One region of the Solibacillus sp. genome, then DNA from elsewhere that is predicted to be linked to it. Evidence: riboswitches for the same ligand, from Rfam matches in the RefSeq annotation. Region 1 holds a riboswitch; each other region holds the start of a gene.

Region 1 (6,909 bases):
TTTTCTTATACCCCAATCAGTTAAAATAAAGAAAGGACATATTAAACAGGTGAGAAGATGAATGCAATCATTAAAGCAAAACTAGAAATCCTACCGAATGAATCAGGTTGCTATATTATGAAAGACCGTCAAGGCACGATTATATACGTTGGTAAAGCTAAGGTATTGAAAAATCGAGTGCGTTCATACTTTACGGGAAGTCATGACGGTAAAACTGCGAGACTAGTCAGTGAGATCGAAGACTTCGAGTATATTGTTACTTCAAGCGATTTGGAAGCTCTTATACTGGAGCTGAATCTAATTAAGCTGCATGACCCGAAATATAATGTGAAACTAACGGATGATAAAACGTACCCTTATATAAAAATAACGAATGAACGATACCCGCGTATTATTACGACAAGAAAAGTGAAGAAGGATAAAGCAAAATATTTCGGACCGTATCCGAATGCCTACGCGGCGAACGAAACACGGAAATTACTGGACCGTTTGTATCCGCTTCGTAAATGTACACATCTGCCTAACCAGGTGTGTCTGTACTATCACTTAGGTCAATGTTTGGCACCGTGTGTGAAAGACATCGAAAAACAAGTGTATGACGAAATGATTGATGAGATTTCGAAGTTTTTAAACGGAGGCGTCGAAGAAATTCAACAAGACCTTCAGCAAAAAATGATGGATGCTGCCGAAAATCTAGAGTTTGAGCGGGCAAAGGAATTCCGGGACTTGATTGCTCATATCGATCAAATTATGGAAAAGCAAAAAATCGTAACGGATGATTTGAGCAACCGGGATGTATTTGGCTATGCAGTAGAAAAAGGCTGGATGTGTGTTCAGGTATTTTTCGTGCGCCAAGGCAAACTCATTGAGCGGGATGTTTCGATATTCCCGATTTATAATGAGCCCGAAGAGGAATTTTTAACATTTGTTGGCCGTTTTTACGAACAGCCACATCATCTATTGCCAAAAGAAATCTTCGTGCCAAAATCGATTAACGAAACAATTTTACAAAAGCTGTTGAATGTGAAGGTGCTGACACCGAAGCGCGGTTCTAAAAAAGAGCTTGTTGATCTAGCCATGAAAAACGCGGAAATAGCCATTCATGAGAAGTTCCAGTTGATTGAACGTCAAGAAGAGAGGACAGTCGGTGCTTGTGAAGCACTTGCTGAAACAATGCAAATTCCATTGCCGCTAAGAATAGAAGCGTTTGATAACAGTCATATGCACGGTGCGGATCCGGTTTCGGCGATGGTTGTTTTTATAGACGGAAAGCCTGCGAAAAAGGAATACCGGAAATATAAAACAAGGGAAGCGGCCAAACATGATGACTATGGTGCGATGCAGGAAGTTATTCGACGCCGTTACACACGTGTACTGCGGGAAAACCTGCCATTACCTGATCTGATTCTTATCGACGGAGGAAAAGGACAAATGGAAGTCGCACGTGAAGTAATTGAAGACGAGCTTGGGCTAGTCATTCCGATAGCAGGGTTGGCTAAAGACGAAAAGCACAATACGTCCCAGCTTTTATTTGGTACCCCTCCGGAAGTTGTCCCGTTAAAACGTACAAGTGACGGTTTCTATTTATTACAGCGCATCCAAGATGAGGTACACCGATTTGCAATTACATTTCTACGTCAGCAGCATCAGACAAATGCCATCACTTCTGTTCTTGATGGGATTGAAGGTGTAGGTCCGAAGCGAAAGCAGCAACTCATGAAGCATTTTGGATCAGTGAAAAAAATCCGCGAGGCAAGCGAGTTGCAGCTGCAGGAATCCGGAGTGCCGGCAAAATTGGCGGAAGTCATCTATCGTCATTTTCATGAAGCACCATTGAATAAAGGGTAGTGTTATGCTAATATATAAGACAATTCAATATTTACTAAGATAGAGGCGCAGTATTCAACAGTACATTGCTCGAGGAAGAACAATTCCATTGACAGCAATTGAAAGGGGATCCTGCCGAAGTGAAGTGCGTATTGTTCGCGTAGTTTGCTGGTTTTGCATTTAAGAGATGTAAAACTGTCAGAGCTTTTTGTTCTGGAGGGCTATCCTGAAAAACTTATAACTATTATTTGTATTGACGGCGGCTTTCCATAACATGGGAAGTCGTCTTTTTTGTTTTCGAATTTAAGGAGGGAAAAGAATGGAGACAGTTATAGTGAAGTTTGGTGGTCCTGCATTGACTACACCGGAAAAAATAGTACACATGGCTAAAAAGGTGATAAAAGAGCAAGGGCGTGGCATAAACTTAGTCGTTGTCGTTTCTTCAATGCCCGTTATACGACGAGACTTGAGACAATATGCTGCTGAAATTACTGATGAGCCGTCGAAACGGGAAATGGATGCACTCGTCTCATCGGCGACACAAATAACAAGTGCAATGCTTGCAATGGCAATTCAGGAGCATGGAGGTAAAGCTGTGTCGCTTGCTGGATGGCAAACAGGAATCCATACAAATCAAAAACATGGCAACGCACGGATTGATCATGTCGATAGTAAACGAATTCAGGAACATTTGGCATTAGGCGAAATCGTCGTAGTAGCAGGTTTTCAAGGAGTTACGGGGACAGACAATATTTCAACATTCGGCAAAGGGGGATCTGAAACTTCAGCGGTTGCACTGGCGGTTGCCCTCGAAGCAGAGCGTGTCGAGATTTTTTCATCAGTTGAAGGGATTTTTACGGCAGACCCGGAAATTGTAAAGGGATCTAGGAAACTACCGGAAGTTTCTTATGATGAGATGTTGGAATTTGCAAATTTAGGGGCTAAAATTTTGCACCCACGTGCGGTTGAACTTGCCAAAAAATACAATATACCGCTCATTGTACGCTCTTTCGTACAGGACGTGGAAGGCACTTTTATTAAAGGGGATGTAGACATGGAGAAAAACTTACTTGTACGCGGGGTAGCCTACGAATCGGATATTATTCGTTTGACGATCGGCTATGATTCTTATGAAACCGCGTCATTGGCAGAAGTGTTTAGTGTTTTAGCAGAAAATGATATCAATGTGGATATTATTGTTCAAGCAGTCATTGATGGCGTGAAGCCGACCATTTCCTTTACAATTTCCAAAGATGAGTTTGCGGAAGCTTTACGGGTACTGGAAACTAGTAAACTGTCACTTGGATTTAGTTTTGCAGATTTTGAAGTGGGCTTAGCGAAAGTATCTATTATCGGTTCTGCGATGGCATCCAATCCGGGGGTGGCGGCCCGCATGTTTGCACGCTTAGGTCGCGAACATATCCCTGTAAAAATGGTCAGCACTTCGGAAATTAAAGTGTCTGTCGTTGTACCACAGGAAGAAATGGTTCGTGCTGCGAATGTGCTGCATGAGGAATTCAATTTGGCGATGAAAGAAGTAACCGCTTCTTAAAGTAATAGCTGGAAATGAGCTGCAGTAGCTTATTTCCAGCTTTTTTATTGAGTAAACTTGCTGCTTCAGCAAAAGACAATTATTATAAGTTGAAGGCTAAATTTTCTCTTTTAAATCCCATTTTAATGTAAATTTTACGACATGTTTATCATTATCTTTTTCTTCAAAGCATTCCGTCAAATAGCCAAGCTGTTTTTGTTTCTGCTCTGCTAAGAAGCCAGCTTCAAGACGGAAGCAACGTTGTACAATATTGAGTGGCAATTCCTCTGTTGTCAAAAGTATGTAATGAAGTTCGTCCTTCGTTTCTTTTTCCAGAACTAACTGGCCCCAGCCAGCTTCCATAAAAAATGAAGGGAGTTCATCCATTGAAAATAATGGGAACTTTCTTGCAATTTCTTTACCTGCCCAATATAAAACATCTTCTTCATGCTTTCCTAGAATAGAAGGAAGAAGATGGTCACGAATGATTTCGTAGCCAAAAGTTGGAATCGTTTTCATTTTGTACCCTTCCATATAAAAAACCTCTTTCATAAATTTTCTTATAATTTTCATTCTTTCATGAAGAAATGAGTTATAAGCAGAAAAAACGGTTCTCAAAACAGCGTAAAACCGTCTTTAAAATGATTATAAAATATCCTGCGTTGCCTTGACGCTAGTATCTGTTGAGAGTACAATGGACATGTCATAATATTGTACCATGATGAAATGCGCAGTCAACATCCCAACTTCTACAAATTTGAGGCGTTGCGCATGTGTATTTCAAGTACTAAGGGGGGTAACAGTTTTGTCGAAAGATCGTGAATTTTTATGGCGCCGCTTACACTCGTTACTAGGTGTAGTTCCTGTCGGGTTGTTCTTGGTGTTCCACTTATTTCTGAACTTCACTGCAGTTGGCGGTGAAGAAACTTACAATAACGCAACAGGTGTTATGGAATTACTTCCACACTCGTTATTGTTAGCGATGGAATGGATCATTATCTATATTCCATTAATGTTCCACGGATTCTATGGAGTGTATATTGCCTTCACTGCAACATACAACACAGGACGTTTCAGCACATTCCGTAACTGGATGTTTGCATTGCAACGTTTCACAGGTATTTTCCTTGTAATCTTCATTGCGTGGCATATTTTCCAAACACGTATCCAAAAAGCATTTGGTGCTGAAGTTGAATTTAATATGATGGTTGAAATCGTTGACAATCCATTAATGTTAGTATTCTACATCTTAGGTATCGTTTCAGCAGCATTCCACTTAGCGAACGGTTTATGGTCGTTCTTAGTAAGCTGGGGTATTACGCAATCAAACAAATCTCAACGAATCGCAACTTATGTTACGTTGTTAATTTTCGTAGTATTAGCAATCGTTGGTGTTGCAGCTATCTTAGCATTCGTTTAATCACTTAACTTGATCACTACTACATAGTTAAGGTTCTAGATCGAATGGAATATGAGTAAAAGTTTTTAGCAATTAATGAGGAGTGAGAAATAATCATGGCAAAAAGTAAAGTTATCGTCGTTGGTGGCGGTCTTGCTGGCTTAATGGCTACGATTAAAGCAGCTGAAGTTGGTACTGAAGTTGAATTATTCTCGTTAGTTCCAGTTAAACGTTCACACTCTGTTTGTGCACAAGGCGGAATTAACGGAGCAGTTAATACAAAAGGTGAAGGGGATTCTCCATGGATCCACTTTGATGATACAGTTTATGGTGGCGACTTCTTGGCGAACCAACCACCAGTTAAAGGTATGTGTGATGCAGCACCTGGTATTATCCACTTAATGGACCGTATGGGTGTAATGTTCAACCGTACTCCAGAAGGTTTACTTGACTTCCGTCGTTTCGGTGGTACGTTAATGCACCGTACAGCATTTTCCGGTGCGACAACTGGACAACAATTATTATATGCCCTAGACGAGCAAGTTCGTGCACACGAAGTAGCTGGTTTAGTTACGAAGTATGAGCACTGGGAATTCCTTGGTGCGGTGCTTGATGACGAAGGTGTTTGCCGCGGTATCGTAGCACAAGATTTACGTACTGAAGAAATTCGCTCATTCCGTTCTGATGCTGTAATTATGGCAACAGGTGGTCCTGGTATTATCTTCGGTAAAACAACAAACTCAGTAATCAACACTGGTTCAGCAGCATCGATTGTTTACCAACAAGGTGCAACATATTCAAACGGTGAAATGATTCAAATTCACCCAACAGCGATTCCTGGAGACGACAAAAACCGTCTAATGTCTGAATCTGCTCGTGGTGAAGGTGGACGTGTATGGACTTATAAAGACGGTAAGCCTTGGTACTTCCTAGAAGAGAAATATCCTGCTTACGGTAACTTAGTACCACGTGATATCGCAACACGTGAGATTTTTGACGTGTGCGTAAATCAAAAGTTGGGTATTAATGGGGAAAACATGGTATACTTAGACTTATCCCATAAAGATCCTCATGAATTAGATATTAAATTAGGTGGTATTATCGAAATCTACGAGAAATTCGTAGGCGATGACCCACGTAAATTACCGATGAAAATCTTCCCAGCGGTACACTATTCAATGGGTGGATTATGGGTTGACTATGACCAAATGACTGAAATCCCTGGTTTATTCGCTGCAGGTGAATGTGACTACTCACAACACGGTGCAAACCGTTTAGGTGCGAACTCATTATTATCAGCGATTTACGGTGGTATGGTTGCAGGTCCAAATGCTGTTAAGTACATTAAAGGACTTAAAAAGCATGCAGAAGATTTACCTGAAGAAATCTACACGCGCCGCGTACAGGAAGAAACAGAGAAATGGGAAGCTATCTTAAAAATGGATGGTACAGAAAACGCTTACTTACTACACAAAGAGCTTGGTGAGTGGATGACTGACAACATGACTGTTGTACGTGTAAACGCAAAATTAGAAGAAACTTATGCGAAATTAACTGAGCTTCAAGAGCGTTGGGAAAACATCAACATTAACGACACGCAAAAATGGTCGAATCAAGGTGCTCACTTCACTCGTCAGTTAAAGAACATGCTATATTTAGCTAAAGTTATGACTAAGGGTGCATTATTACGTGACGAATCTCGTGGGGCTCACTTCAAGCCTGAATTCCCAGAACGTGATGATGAAAAATTCTTAAAAACAACTATGGCGAAGTTCGATCCGGCAACGGGCGAACCAATTATTACTTATGCCGATGTAGACGTTTCGTTAATTCCACCACGTAAACGCGACTACTCAGCGTAGAAGGGGGAACTAAACAGTGGAAACAGTAAATACTGGTAGAACAGTTAAGTTAGAAATCGTTCGTCAAGACAATGAGAATGGTGCTACACGCGTTGAAAAGTTTGAAGTTCCTTACCGTCCTGGTATGAACGTTATCTCTGCTCTAATGCATATTCAAAAATATCCTGTTACTGCTGATGGTCAAAAAACGACTCCAGTATCATGGGATATGAACTGTCTGGAAGAGGTTTGTGGTGCATGTTCAATGGTAATCAATGGACGTCCGCAACAATCTTGTTCAGCATTAGTAG
Region 2 (6,909 bases), on a different contig from region 1:
AAGGATGAGTTAAGCTACTAAGTCGTGTTTAACAGAAAGATGCCGTCCGAATTCGGGCGGCTATTTTATTTGAAATAAATAGAACATGTAGGGGGAATGGGTTAAATGAAAAGTATACGTCAATACAAAGCAGGAGCGGCAGATGTTTTAATTGTGGAAGATGTGGAGATACCTGCAATCCAACAGGGGGAAGTATTAATACAGGGGCTATATACGAGCGTAAATTATGCTGATATCAAAACTCGAATGGGTAATAAAGGTCAAAGTACATTTCCCATCACATTAGGCTTAGATATTGTAGGGCACGTCATTGAAAGTAAAAGTGCGTCATTTCAAAAAGGAGATTATGTTTTCGCATTTCCTAAAGGGGGTTCTTATCAGCAAGTAGTAGCGGCAAAAGAAACGTTAACCTTTAAAATTCCCGAAGCGATCGATCCATTACAGGCTGCTGCTCTACCAACCGTGACCATTTTATCGGAAGTTTTACTTAAACAAATTGGAGATATACAAAAGGAAGATACAATTGTCGTACATAGCGCGGCTGGTGGTGTAGGGACAATGCTTGTGAAGTTGGCAAAACATTATGGTGTGTCAAAAATCATTGGAACTGTCGGTGATTTAGGTAAGAAAGATTATGTTTTGAGCATAGGTGCTGATGATGTGTTTACTTACGAAAGCTTTGTAGAAGGCGTTAAGCAACATACTAATGGTAGAGGGGCACAAGTAATTTTTGATTCGGTCGCCGGTGATGTTACAAAGGCAAGTCTTGAATGCTTAGCTAACTACGGGACATTGGTTCAGTTTGGAAATAGCAGTGGAAAAGCTGGTGTAATATCAACAAGCGATGTGCATAGTAGCTGCCGAAACATAAAAGGTTTCAGCTTAGGTACAACTCGTAAGGAAGCTCCATCCCGATTAGCTCCCGTAGTTGAGCGAATCATTCCATTGTTCGAAAGCAAACAATTAAACGTTCCAATTGCTCAAGTCTTCGATTTAGAGGAAGTCCAGGAGGCGCATCGTCTAATTGAAAGCAGAAAGCATCAAGGGAAGGTTTTAATTCGCCTTTTATAAAATGAGTTCTATTATTATAGATCCGAACTTTATGAACAATTTTAGTCATGTATGAAATATATATGTTTTAACCTGTTGTCGTTTTATTGAGTTTCCCTTTCTAAGAGGCCAAAATAAAGGCTAGAAGGGGATGAAACAATGGCAACAGCGACTACAGTATTGCATGAACGAATAGATTTCCTTACTTTATATAAAAAAGAAACAAACCAGACAGAAGAGTGGCTGAAAGAGCGGATGGAAGAAGTTCAGCTTCCGGATTTCACCTTAACGAAAGATGAGCTTACGTACGGGGCACGGGTTGCATGGCGCAACAGCAATAAATGCATCGGGCGCCTGTTTTGGAATAGCTTAACCGTGTTTGATGGGCGCCATTTACTAAATGAAGTTGAAATTTATGAAGCGCTAATAAACCATATTGATTTTGCCACCAACAACGGGAAAATCAGACCGGCTATTACACTATTTGAACCGGACCGTGTACGCATTTGGAATCATCAGTTAATCCGCTATGCAGGCTATGAAACAGATGATGGGATTGCTGGAGATTCCGATTCACTCGAGTTTACGAAAATGTGCGAAAGCCTCGGCTGGCAAGGTGCACGTACAAACTACGATGTTTTACCACTTGTCATTCAAGTAGATGACCGGGACCCAATGCTTTTTAACATTCCAAAAGAGCATGTGCTGGAAGTGGCGATTACCCATCCTGATTATGATTTTTCGAAACTAAATATGAAGTGGTATGCAGTCCCGATTATTTCGAGTATGCGTTTTAATATTGCGGGCACTGATTTTCCGGCAGCGCCATTTAACGGGTGGTATATGGGAACGGAAATCGGGGCGCGTAATTTAGCGGATACATACCGCTATAATTTCCTGCCGAAAGTGGCCGAAGCAATGGGACTGGACATTTCGGTGAATGCGTCGCTTTGGAAGGACCGTGCACTTGTCGAACTGAATGTTGCGGTACTACATTCATATAAAAAAGCGGGGGTAAGTATTGTCGATCATCATACCGCTGCCCAGCAATTTCAGCTGTTTCAAAAGCAGGAACATGCAAGCAACCGGGATGTAACGGGAAACTGGGTATGGCTTGTACCGCCATTATCTCCCGCCACAACTGATCTGTATCATGAACCGATTGCCAACAAGATAAAAAAACCAAACTACCTATACCAGCAACAACCATATTAAAAATAGGTGTGCAGGAAGCGAAAGCCTCTGCACACCTATTTCTTACCTTTTATTTAATATAATTTGGATCAATTCATCGCGGTCGATCAAGTAAACGTCGTTGATGTCGGCAAGTTTTTCGGCCTGGCGGGTAAAATGACTGTTTGTAACAACCCAAGCTTCAGTTGCCTCATACATTTTTACCGCACCGATAATTTCCTGAACAGCTTTTACACCGACTGTACCGGAATAGCGTTTTGCCTGGACTGCAATAATATCTTTTCCGTCCTTTAAAATAAGATCGGCACCGTAGTCACCGCTCGTTGCGGTATAGCTCACTTTAAAACCGCGTCGCTTAAATAACTCTCCTAAAAATCTTTCAAAATCCTCACCGGTCATTTTATCGACTTCGCGAATGCCGGACTTCCGTAATTTCCTCGTTTTCAGCGATCTTAGCCAAACTTTAAACGCGATATATAGTACGAAATAAGCGACAATTCCAATACCGATGCCTTCAGCTGTTTGCGATACATAATAACCAGCTGCACCAGCCGATGCGATGAAAAACAACGGGATAACCGGCAGGCGTTTTTTATTCCGTTTTCTCTTTTTACGCAATAGTTCTGTACTCCTTTTATTTACTACCGTTATTATATCATAAAAGGGTACATACGTTTGGTTATATCGTACGATTGTTTGCACTCATAAAGGAAGCGATAAATAACAGAACAGAAATTAGAATAAACAGCACAATTGGGATTGACCAGCTATCCGTCAAGTCATGGGCATAGCCGAACAGAACCGGTCCGATTGCGGCAACGAAATAACCGATTGACTGTGCGAAACCGGAAAGTTCAGCTGCATCATAGGCTGTCTTCGTCCGCAATGAGAACAGCATCAGCACTAAACCAAATGAAGCCCCGCCTGCAAAGCCCAGTAAAATCATCCATAAGATGGCAAGGTTTGTCCATTCCATCAAGATACCCGTGAAACTGACTAAGTAACATATTGTAAAGAAAACAACGATCGGACGTTGTGAAGCGATTTTCCCTGCGATAATCGGAATAATAAATGTCATCGGTATTTGCGAAAATTGCATAATGGATACCATCCAACCGGCAGCCGTAGCATCCAGGCCTTGGCTAATGAATATTTCGGGTAACCAAGCTGAAGAGCAGTAAAATATAAACGACTGGAACCCCATTGCTCCTGCGACTGCCCAGGCAAGCGGTGACTTCCACATCAGCGTTTTCTTTGTCTGGGATGTCGGCATTTGTAATGCAATTTTTTCCTGGCGCAAAATCGGCAGCCAAATTAGTAATGTAAGAATCCCTAAAATAATCGTAATCCCTGCTGCTATTTGCCAGCCTGCGTTTGCAGCTATAGGATAACTGAAGCCCGCAGCAAGTCCGGAAGAAATGTTCATTGATACAGAATAAATCCCTGTTAATAAGCCGATATGCAATGGGAATTTCCATTTAAAATAACTTGGGATGAGAACATTCCCGAATGCAATTGCGACGCCAATTAATATTGTTCCTAAAACGAGCAAAGACGTTGCCCCAAGTGAACGCAGTAAAATCCCTGCACATAGCAAAATGACGGAATAAAATAATGTCCATTCCATCCCGAACCTACGGGCAATACTTGGTGCAAATGGTGAAACAACCGCAAAGGCAATTAAAGGGATGGTCGTTAAAAAGCCCGCAAGAAAGTTCGATATCCCGAGACCTTCACGAATAAACGAAATAATCGGACCGACTAATGTAATCGGTGTACGTAATGTTGTTGCAAATAAAAATACGGCAACCATAAAATAGATGAGCTGTCGGTTGGATAGTATTTTTTTGCTGTTTTGATTCAATTGTTCGGTGTCCATAATAATTCTCCTTTTGTCTAGTAATATATGTTTGAGTAGTGTGAATACTCTTAAAAAACAGAATAAAGGTGAAGCCATTGCTATCAAAAAAATGTTATGTTAGACTTTTAATCAATTAAATAAAACATTACCTCATGTAGATGTATGAGGTAGAGGTCGCAATCATTAAGACTAGTATAGCTGAGATTAGGAAGAATCGGTGAAGCTTTATGAAAGGAATGGTTGCCGAAGTGTTATTTTTCTTCTTGAAAATAATGCTGGGGCTGTTTTCGATAAGGAACAGAACTGTCACATGTGTGAGCATGTGTTGAGCTATCTTTCAAGTTTGATGAGGTGTAAATATAACCATCACAAAAACTTGTGGTGGTTTTTCTTTTACCTGCACTCATCGGATATCTGTGACACCCGATGAGTGCAGACCTCCGGTGGATGTCACAGATTTTTAAAGGAACTTTTTGAGGGATCTCGAAAAAATCTGGACGCAATTACTCCGAGGCGTAATTGATACCTTATCAAGCAAAACAAAAAGGGAGTTTTATATTCATGAGTGAGATTAAAATAGATCAGCTCGGTAACAACGGGTTGAAAAAGAGTTTGAAAAGTCGCCATGTAACGATGATTTCGCTTGGCGGAACAATCGGTACAGGTTTATTCTTAGCATCAGGCGGTGCGATTGCACAGGCAGGTCCAGGCGGGGCATTGCTTGCATATGCACTGATCGGCGTTATGGTTTATTTCCTAATGACATCATTAGGGGAAATGGCTGCCTATATGCCAACATCCGGTTCGTTTAGTACGTATGCAACTAAATTTGTGGATCCGGCTTTAGGCTTTGCGCTTGGCTGGAACTATTGGTACAACTGGGCAATTACAATTGCAGCAGAAATTGCGGCTGTTTCGTTAATTATGAAATACTGGTTCCCGGACAGTTCTTCAATTTTATGGACAATTTTATTTATCGTAGTCGTTTTATCCTTTAACTTAGCATCAGTAAAAGCTTTCGGTGAGGCAGAATACTGGTTTGCGATGATTAAAGTCGCGACAGTAATTGTCTTCATCATTGTCAGCTTCTTAATGATTTTCGGAATTTTAGGCGGGAACGATCCGGTCGGCTTTACGAACTTCGTTAAAGACGACGCACCGTTTAATGGAGGTTTCCTGGCATTGTTCGGTATTTTCCTTGCAGCAGGTTTCTCGTTCCAAGGTACGGAAATGCTTGGGGTAACAGCAGGGGAAACAGATGACCCGGGCAAAAACATTCCAAAAGCTGTACGTTCAGTATTCTGGCGTATTTTACTGTTTTACATTTTCGCAATCGGTGCAATCGGATTACTGATTCCGTATACGGATTCACGTCTCTTATCAGAAGATATTGCGACAAGTCCATTTACTTTAGTATTTGAAAACTTAGGTGTGGCATTTGCGGCATCTGTTATGAATGCGATCATTTTAACTGCGATGTTATCTGCAGGGAACTCAGGGTTATATGCAGCAAGTCGTATGCTTTATCAGTTAGCAGTAGACGGAAAAGCGCCGAAACTGTTTATGAAAGTAACTTCACGCGGTATTCCGATGTATGCACTCTTAGCTACATTGGCAGTCGGTTCATTAGCATTCCTGGCATCGTTTTTCGGTGACGGTGTTGTCTACATTTGGTTATTAAATGCTTCCGGTATGTCCGGGTTCATCGCTTGGCTTGGTATTGCAATCAGTCATTACCGATTCCGTCGTGCATATGTTGCACAAGGACATTCATTGAGCGATTTACCATATGTATCAAAATTCTTCCCATTCGGTCCGTTATTTGCGTTTGCCCTATGTATGATTGTCGTGCTAGGTCAAAACTATATGGCCTTTATGGGTGGAACAATTGACTGGTACGGTGTCGTTGTTTCATATATCGGCTTACCATTGTTTGCCGCATTATGGTTTGGCTATAAATTTAAACACAAAACGAAAATCGTTCCTTTAAAGGACTGCGATTTATCGAATAATTAATTTCTGAAACGTAATGTGAGCTTCCAGGCTTTCATTGCGTTTTTTTTGTTTATGAGGATTATTTGTGCTGAAGTGAGGAATAAGTTGGAGTGATTGAGGATTATGCTATGCTGTTTGAAGATAATCTGTACAAAAGTGAGGAATAATTTCCTCGAGTATGATGGCAACAAGAGTGGTATTATAGAAGAAACAAAATTGAGTAACACTGAAGAATAAGGAAGTGAAAACATGCCTATTTCAAAAGGTTTCTATAAAAAAGTATATTCGTGGTTAACAGGGGAAGGTAGCAAGGATGTGTTGTATCGACCGTTTCTTGCTAAGGGAAACCCGTATAAATCCCGTATTTTCCTAGTAAGTTCACATGCGGTACCTTTGTTTAAAGTAGAAGACAGAAGCGAGCACACTTTTGCGGAGTCATTAGTGAACAGAGATCTTTTCCATGACCTTTATTTAAGTGAAATTAAAGGGGCACCTCGGGAATTTAAAGGTTCTTTACAGTTTGAAAACTGGCTGGAAAAACAGCATCAGGAACCGCTCATATATACTTCTTTAAATACGTATCAGATAGAATCAGGGGATGAAGCAAAAGTAGCTAAAAAAGAGGATACAGCTAATTTTGAACAAGGAAATCTCATTTTTAAAGAAGTAATGGATGAGTTTCAGCCGGAAATTATTATTTTGCAAGGGACTGCCGCATACGAACAATTTAAAGCGCGGTATGCTGATCGGTTAGCCATTTTTAATGAAGATGTGACAAAGGTACAATTACTGGAACAGACCGGCCCATT
Region 3 (6,909 bases), on a different contig from region 1:
TATAATTAGGGGAAGAATGGAAATCATAATAATTGTTCGTCTTTCCGAATCTTTTTACTTTTTAATAGAGCCAAAACTTGTTACGATTAAGAAAAGACAGCATTTCAATTTTTTTAGAAATGTGGGGTATTAAATAACTAATTCTGCTGATTTTTGTGCAATAAAGTAACTAATATTGAAACTTTTTTACGTTTCATACGTATCAATAGTATCGAGTAAAGGAGGTATGACAATGCTTGGTCCTATAAATTTTCTAACACGACATCTAATTAATGTATTAGTTTTTTCGACAGCGGTCACACTTACGTTTGTTAATTTTACCGGCATAACAACGATGCTGGCATTACCTCTTGGAGCAGCAGCATATTTCATCAGTAATAAAGTAACTTACACCATTCAGAAAACGGCACAAAGCAAAAAAGTCGGGCTTTCAAAATCTGAATACAACTTAATCGAAGCACAATTAAAACAGGCCCGTTCACATATTCAGGCATTAAATCAGCAGTATGTCAGAGTGCGTTCTGTACGTTCTTTTAAGCAAATAAATGAAATGTCAAAACTAGCAAAACGCATTATCAATATTGTGCAGACAAACCCGCACAAGTTTTATGCAGTGGAAGATTTCTTCTATGCACACTTGCCGTCAGCCGTACAGCTTTCTGATAAATACACGTTACTGACAAAAGAACAAGTACCTGGTACGGAAGTGCATTTAGCGTTGGAAGATACACGTAGAACTTTAAAAGAGCTACAGATAACGATGGAATCTGATTTGAAAAGTGCTTTATCTTCGGATATCGAAAACTTGAAAATCGAACTCGACTTTGCAAAATTGTCGAATGAAAAGCGTAAAGATCGATTAAAAATCGGCGGTGAGTAACAAATGAATATGACAAATAATCCATTTGATGCCTTTACAGCGAGTGAAAATGTTGACTTGCAAGTAAGTAAAGAACAATTTGCGGTGAATGTTGCAAACAATGCAGCCTCACCGCTTTTCGCATCATTATCAAATGATATGAAACAGCGGGCACTGCAATTAGCCCAAAATTTAGAGCCAAAAAATTACGAAACGGTTTTGGCATTTGGTTTACCCGCACAAGAAGCACTAAAAAAATTCACGACCCAGATGCTGCAGTATATTCAACGCAAAGATGTACGGAAAGTCGGTGAAGTATTATCCGATTTAATGCAGCATTTGGAGATGATTGACCCGGATGCATTAATTGAACAGGATAAAGGTTTTTTTGCAAAACTTTTCAGCCGATCCACACAGTCTATTCAAGAAATCATGACCCACTACAATAAGTTAAGTAAACGCATCGATCGCTTAAGCATTCAACTGGAATATAATCAAAATGCTTTATTAAACGATTATCAGTTTTTAAATAAACTGTATGCGATCAATGAGGATTATTTCCAGGAAATCAATGTTTATATTGCAACACTGGAAATAAAAAAACAGCATATGCGAGATGTTGTCTTACCTGCAGTGCAAAAAGAAATTGTAGATGGACAAAATCCGTTTAAACAGCATGAATTGAAAGATATTGAAATGCAAATCGAGTGGATTGACCGCCGTATGTATGACCTGGAACTTTCGCGTGAAGTCGCGATACAATACGCACCGCAAATCCGGATGATTCAGCAAACAAATCAAATGTTAATCGAAAAAATTCAAAGTTCGATTATGACGACCATCCCCTTATGGCAGTCTCAAATCGCGATGCTATTAAATATGAACAATCAGCGTCGTGCGATACGGTCTCAGGAGCGTCTTATGGATGCATCTGAACAGTTGATGCGTAAAAATGGCAAAATGCTTGAAGTATCCAAAAAAGCAGTGAATCGACCAGCATTATCCCATAGTGATATTGACCGGTTTAAACAAACCCAAATGCAGTTGCTTCACGATATTGAAGATACATTACGCGTGCACGTACAGACAGACGAAAAGCGCCATGAAATCGAACATACGATATTAGAACAAAAATAAAAAGGTGTGTGAAAAGCCATTATGACTTTTCGCACACCTTTTCTTTTTAAGCGAAGTATTCTTTATAGAATCCGCCAACTTCACCTGTGTTGTCGATTACAAAGATGAATTCTTCTGTTTCATTTTTCACTTCATATTCTTTGCCTACTGTTAATACGTTTGATACCAAATATTTCGATGCATCCGTATGTACACATTTTACTGTGCGAATTGTCGGCGCATCTTTCCAATTTAAATGTAGCATGTTGTTCCCTCACTTTTAACTATTATCGATACTCTCCTATTTTATATGATTTTTCTGTCAGTGGAAAGCGCGTTGTAGTAAAAATCCACTTTTCTTGCTTCTTTAATTACTTAGAATCCCAACACATTAAATTAATTTTAATTTATCGCTGTTTCTGATATTTGATAGAACAACTATTCCATGTTAAACTCACAAACAGAGGTGGAATTTATGGCATTTGGTAGTATTCCAATGTGGTTTTTCGCAATTGTAATTGCCTTTGCAATTGTATTTATTTTAATAAGCGAATGGAACTCACGAAAATAAGCTCGCATTTAACTGCGAGCTTTTTGCTATTACCGTAATGTTCTTTTCAGGAACTCTTTAGTCCGGTCATGTTTTGGATTAACAAGCAAATGTTCCGGAGGGCCTTCTTCAACAATAACCCCTTTGTCCATGAATACAATCCGGTCCGATACTTCCTTGGCAAACTCCATTTCATGAGTAACGATCAGCATCGTATTTCCTTGATTTGCTAGATGGCGCATTACCTTTAATACTTCCCCTACCATTTCAGGGTCAAGTGCTGATGTCGGTTCATCGAACAGCATTACATCAGGATCCATCGCTAGTGCACGTGCGATTGCCACACGTTGTTTTTGTCCACCGGATAAGTGTTTCGGTTTCGCATTTTTATAGGCGCTCATCCCGACAAGCTCCAAATATTTCATCGCATTACGTTCTGCTTCATCTTTTGAACGCTTTAACACTTTAATTTGACCAACAATACAGTTATTTAGTACATCCAAATTATTGAATAAATTGAACTGCTGGAATACCATACCTAAATGCGTACGGTACTTTTCAATTTGATGTCCGTCATTTAGGATATTTTCCCCATTGTAGATTATTTCCCCTGCTGTTGGTGTTTCCAGTAAATTAATACAGCGTAAAAGCGTTGATTTCCCTGAACCTGAAGAGCCGATCAACGTTACGACTTCCCCTTTGTTTACTTGGAAATTGACATCTTTCAATACTTCATGATCACCGAATTTTTTATTTAAATGGTTAATATCAATTACAACTGTCATCTTATTCACCATCCTTATCTAGCTTGTTGCCTGTAATGAGCTCCACTTTATACGAAGAAGGTCCGTCCATCTTTTTCTCGAACAATAGTAAGAAGCGAGTTACAGTAAATGTCATAATGAAGTATAATACTGTCGCGATAAAGAATGCTTCAATATATTTATAGTTACTGCCCGCTATTGAATTCGCAGTAAAGAACAGCTCCACTACCGAAATAACACTTAGGACAGATGAATCTTTAATATTCATAACGAACTGATTCCCTGTTGCAGGTAAAATATTGCGTGCTACTTGCGGCAGTACAATATGAATCATCGTTTGCAGGTGATTCATTCCAATCGCTTGTGCAGCCTCAAATTGGCCTTTATCAATCGATACGATACCACCACGCACATACTCGGCCATGTAGGCTCCTGTGTTTAAACTAATTACGATGGAGGCTGCTAAAAAGCGGTCAATATCGATTCCTAAATAGACAAGACCGTAAAATACGACCATCGCCTGGACCATCATTGGCGTGCCTCTGAAAATTTCCACATAAGCCGTTAAAATAAAATTAATGACTTTCAGAAGAGCTGATTTAACATTTTTTTTGCGTTGTGGAATTGTGTGCATAATTCCGATGAAAAATCCGATCAGTGTTCCACAAACTGTCCCGATAATTGCCAAGAGAAGTGCAGTCCAAGCTCCACGTACAAATAAATCCCAATTGTTCGTAAACAAGTTCCATGATGATTCTAAAAATGCCATCGCCTTGTCCTCCATTTCTTTTTGTTTCTACTATTTATGTATGAAACCATAATTTTAATAGAAAAAGGTTGTCTTCCGTTTGCCGGCAAGACAACCTCATTAAAACTGTCAATGCTACACCATTATTGTGCTGCTGGTTGATTTGCAATTGCGTCTTCCATTAATTTCTGACGCTCATCTTCCGAAATTTCAGCTAATACTTTGTTAATTTGTTCACGTAAATCTGAACCCTTTTTCAAACCTACTGCTACAGCTGTTGACGCTTCGTCTGCTTCGAAGTTTGGCTCAGGTACAATGTATTTAATATTATTCAGAGCCATTTCAGCAGAGATACCTTCTGGACGTTCTGAAACGTATCCATCAATTGCGCCTGACTGTAATTGCACTCGCATTGCACCAAAATCAGTTGCCGCTACTTGTTTTTGAACACCTTCGATTTGATCGATTACATCATAATGTGTTGTCGCTTGCTGACCTGTAATTTTTGCATCTGCAAAGTCGGATAATGAAGTTGCATTTGCATAAGGGCCGTCTTCTTTTACAACAATGACATAGTCACTTGTGTAATAGTTCTCTGTGAAATCAATTACTTCCTTACGTTCAGGCATTGGTGACATACCAGCAATTACTAGATCAATGGCACCTGATTGTAATGATGGAATTAAACCATCCCAGTCTGTTTTAACAATTTGTAATTCCATGTCCAGACCTTCTGCAATTTTTTTCGCAATTTCCACATCATAGCCTGCTGCATATTCCTTTGAACCTGCAATTTGAACTCCGCCATTGGCATCATCTTTTTGTGACCAGTTAAAAGGCGCATACGCCGCTTCCATACCGATTTTAATCACTTTTTTTTCTGAATCAGAACTGCTTGTAGTACCTTCATCGCTTGAACCGCAAGCTGCTAGCAATAGCATTGTCATGGCAGTCAGTAAAATTAATAGTCTCTTTTTCAAAGAAATCCTCTCCTTATTTGTTAAATTTCGGGCGTTATATATGCAAAAAACGACCTAAAAGAAGAACTTTAGGTCGTTTAAATTATAATTAGCCCGAATCCTCTACAGTTCCCATTTTGAGATAGCACAACTCAACCATCATGGATATAGATGATTGAGACAGTTCTGCAATTATTCACTGCAGACCCAGCATTGTAAAATTGAGCGTTTACAACACTTCGGCGATATTTCCTTCTCTTATATTTCAAAGCCAGCTCATGGCTCCATATAAAACTGTTAAGTATCGCGCCTCTACCTCACGAGAGTGTGAGGTTTTGATATGAAATTGATATGTTTATATTACATTATTGCGACATTTCCGTCAACACTCATTTTTCTGAAATCTAACTGAAAAAAAAAACTAATGCGCAATACGTAAAGTATCGCGCATTAGTAGAGTAAATACTATTAAGAATTTAACAATAAATCTTCTGGGTTTTCGATCATTTCTTTAACTGTTTTTAAGAAGCCAACAGAATCTTTTCCATCGATGATACGGTGGTCGTAAGATAATGCTACATACATCATTGGACGAATTTGAACTTCACCATTGACAGCTACTGGACGGTTTACGATTGAGTGCATACCTAAAATACCAGCCTGAGTACCGTTCATGATTGGTGTTGACATTAATGAACCGAATACACCACCGTTAGTGATTGTGAATGATCCGCCAGCCATGTCGTTTAAGCCCAATTTTTTGTCGCGTGCTTTACCAGCTAATTCTGCAATGTTTTTCTCGATTTCAGCAAAGTTTTTCGCATTTGCATCACGAACAACCGGTACTACTAAACCTTCTTCTGTTGATACAGCAATACCGATATCGAAGAAGTTGTTTAAGTGAATTTCGTCACCGTTAATTTGTGCATTTACATATGGATATTTCTTTAATGCTGCTACTACAGCTTTTGTAAAGAATGACATGAAGCCTAATTTAATATCGTTAGCTTTCACGAACTCATCTTGTTTACGTTTACGTAATGCCATAATGTTCGTCATATCAATTTCGTTGAAAGTAGTTAACATTGCAGTTGATTGTTTTACTTCTAATAAACGTTTTGCAATTGTTTGACGACGACGGCTCATTTTTTCTACTGTTACACGGTCTGTATCAGCTGCTGGTGTAAAGATCATTGGACCATTGCCTGCTGGAGCTTGAGCAGCTTGTGCTGCTGGAGCCGCTGGTGCTGTACCATGTGCTGCAACGTCTTGTACACGTACGCGACCTTGTGGGTCAACAGGTGAAATTGCTGCTAAGTCGATACCTTTTTCACGAGCTAATTTACGAGCTGCCGGTGAAGCGATCACACGCTCACCCGAAGTTTCTTCAGCTGCAACTGGTGCAGGTGCTGCTGCTTTAGGAGCTTCTTCTTTTGCTGGAGCCGGAGCTGCTGCTGGAGCTTCTTCTTTAGCGGCCGGTGCAGGTGCTGCGCCTTCGCCTGCTTCAACTACTGCGATTACTTGTCCTACTAATACAGTATCGCCTTCTTCTGCTAAAATTTGTTTTAAAACGCCTGCTTCTTCAGAGATGATTTCAGCATTAACTTTATCAGTTTCTAACTCAACGATAAATTCGCCTTTTTCTACGCGATCTCCAACTTTTTTCACCCACTGGGCAATTGTACCTTCAGTAATTGATTCTGCTAATTCAGGGACTTTAATTTCAGCCACGTTCATATCCTCCTTTAATTACGCTACACATTCATTGTATAGCAAGCCACTTCTATTTTAAATAGAAGCAGCTCTTTTTAAACAAATCATTTATTACTTTTCAAGTGCTTCGTTCACTAATTTAGCTTGCGCTGCTTTATGTGAATCGCCATCGCCTTCAGAAGTTGAGCTCATTGCAGGAC

What was found. A riboswitch is a leader RNA that binds a small molecule or an ion and turns the genes downstream of it on or off. The one in region 1 is predicted to bind lysine.
Region 2: another riboswitch for lysine. It lies ahead of ABS917_RS06380 (amino acid permease); the one in region 1 lies ahead of ABS917_RS05150 (aspartate kinase).
Region 3: another riboswitch for lysine. It lies ahead of ABS917_RS14090 (transporter substrate-binding domain-containing protein); the one in region 1 lies ahead of ABS917_RS05150 (aspartate kinase).

The regions. Positions count from the first base shown of each region.
Region 1 is NZ_JBELZM010000003.1:186,343-193,251, forward strand. Features, by position in the region: gene uvrC (excinuclease ABC subunit UvrC) at 58-1,848, shown strand; lysine riboswitch at 1,881-2,059, shown strand; gene ABS917_RS05150 (aspartate kinase) at 2,147-3,379, shown strand; gene ABS917_RS05155 (YslB family protein) at 3,476-3,892, opposite strand; gene ABS917_RS05160 (succinate dehydrogenase cytochrome b558 subunit) at 4,164-4,778, shown strand; gene sdhA (succinate dehydrogenase flavoprotein subunit) at 4,874-6,619, shown strand; gene sdhB (succinate dehydrogenase iron-sulfur subunit) at 6,636-6,909, shown strand, end outside.
Region 2 is NZ_JBELZM010000004.1:165,280-172,188, reverse strand. Features, by position in the region: gene ABS917_RS06405 (tripartite tricarboxylate transporter permease) at 1-8, shown strand, start outside; gene ABS917_RS06400 (quinone oxidoreductase family protein) at 106-1,071, shown strand; gene ABS917_RS06395 (nitric oxide synthase oxygenase) at 1,210-2,265, shown strand; gene ABS917_RS06390 (restriction endonuclease) at 2,308-2,862, opposite strand; gene ABS917_RS06385 (CynX/NimT family MFS transporter) at 2,924-4,123, opposite strand; lysine riboswitch at 4,266-4,446, shown strand; gene ABS917_RS06380 (amino acid permease) at 4,667-6,121, shown strand; gene ABS917_RS06375 (RNA 2'-phosphotransferase) at 6,350-6,909, shown strand, end outside.
Region 3 is NZ_JBELZM010000014.1:85,634-92,542, forward strand. Features, by position in the region: gene ABS917_RS14065 (5-bromo-4-chloroindolyl phosphate hydrolysis family protein) at 233-880, shown strand; gene ABS917_RS14070 (toxic anion resistance protein) at 884-1,996, shown strand; gene ABS917_RS14075 (DUF6501 family protein) at 2,043-2,240, opposite strand; gene ABS917_RS14080 (amino acid ABC transporter ATP-binding protein) at 2,576-3,310, opposite strand; gene ABS917_RS14085 (amino acid ABC transporter permease) at 3,312-4,058, opposite strand; gene ABS917_RS14090 (transporter substrate-binding domain-containing protein) at 4,181-5,017, opposite strand; lysine riboswitch at 5,132-5,319, opposite strand; gene odhB (2-oxoglutarate dehydrogenase complex dihydrolipoyllysine-residue succinyltransferase) at 5,465-6,727, opposite strand; gene ABS917_RS14100 (2-oxoglutarate dehydrogenase E1 component) at 6,821-6,909, opposite strand, start outside.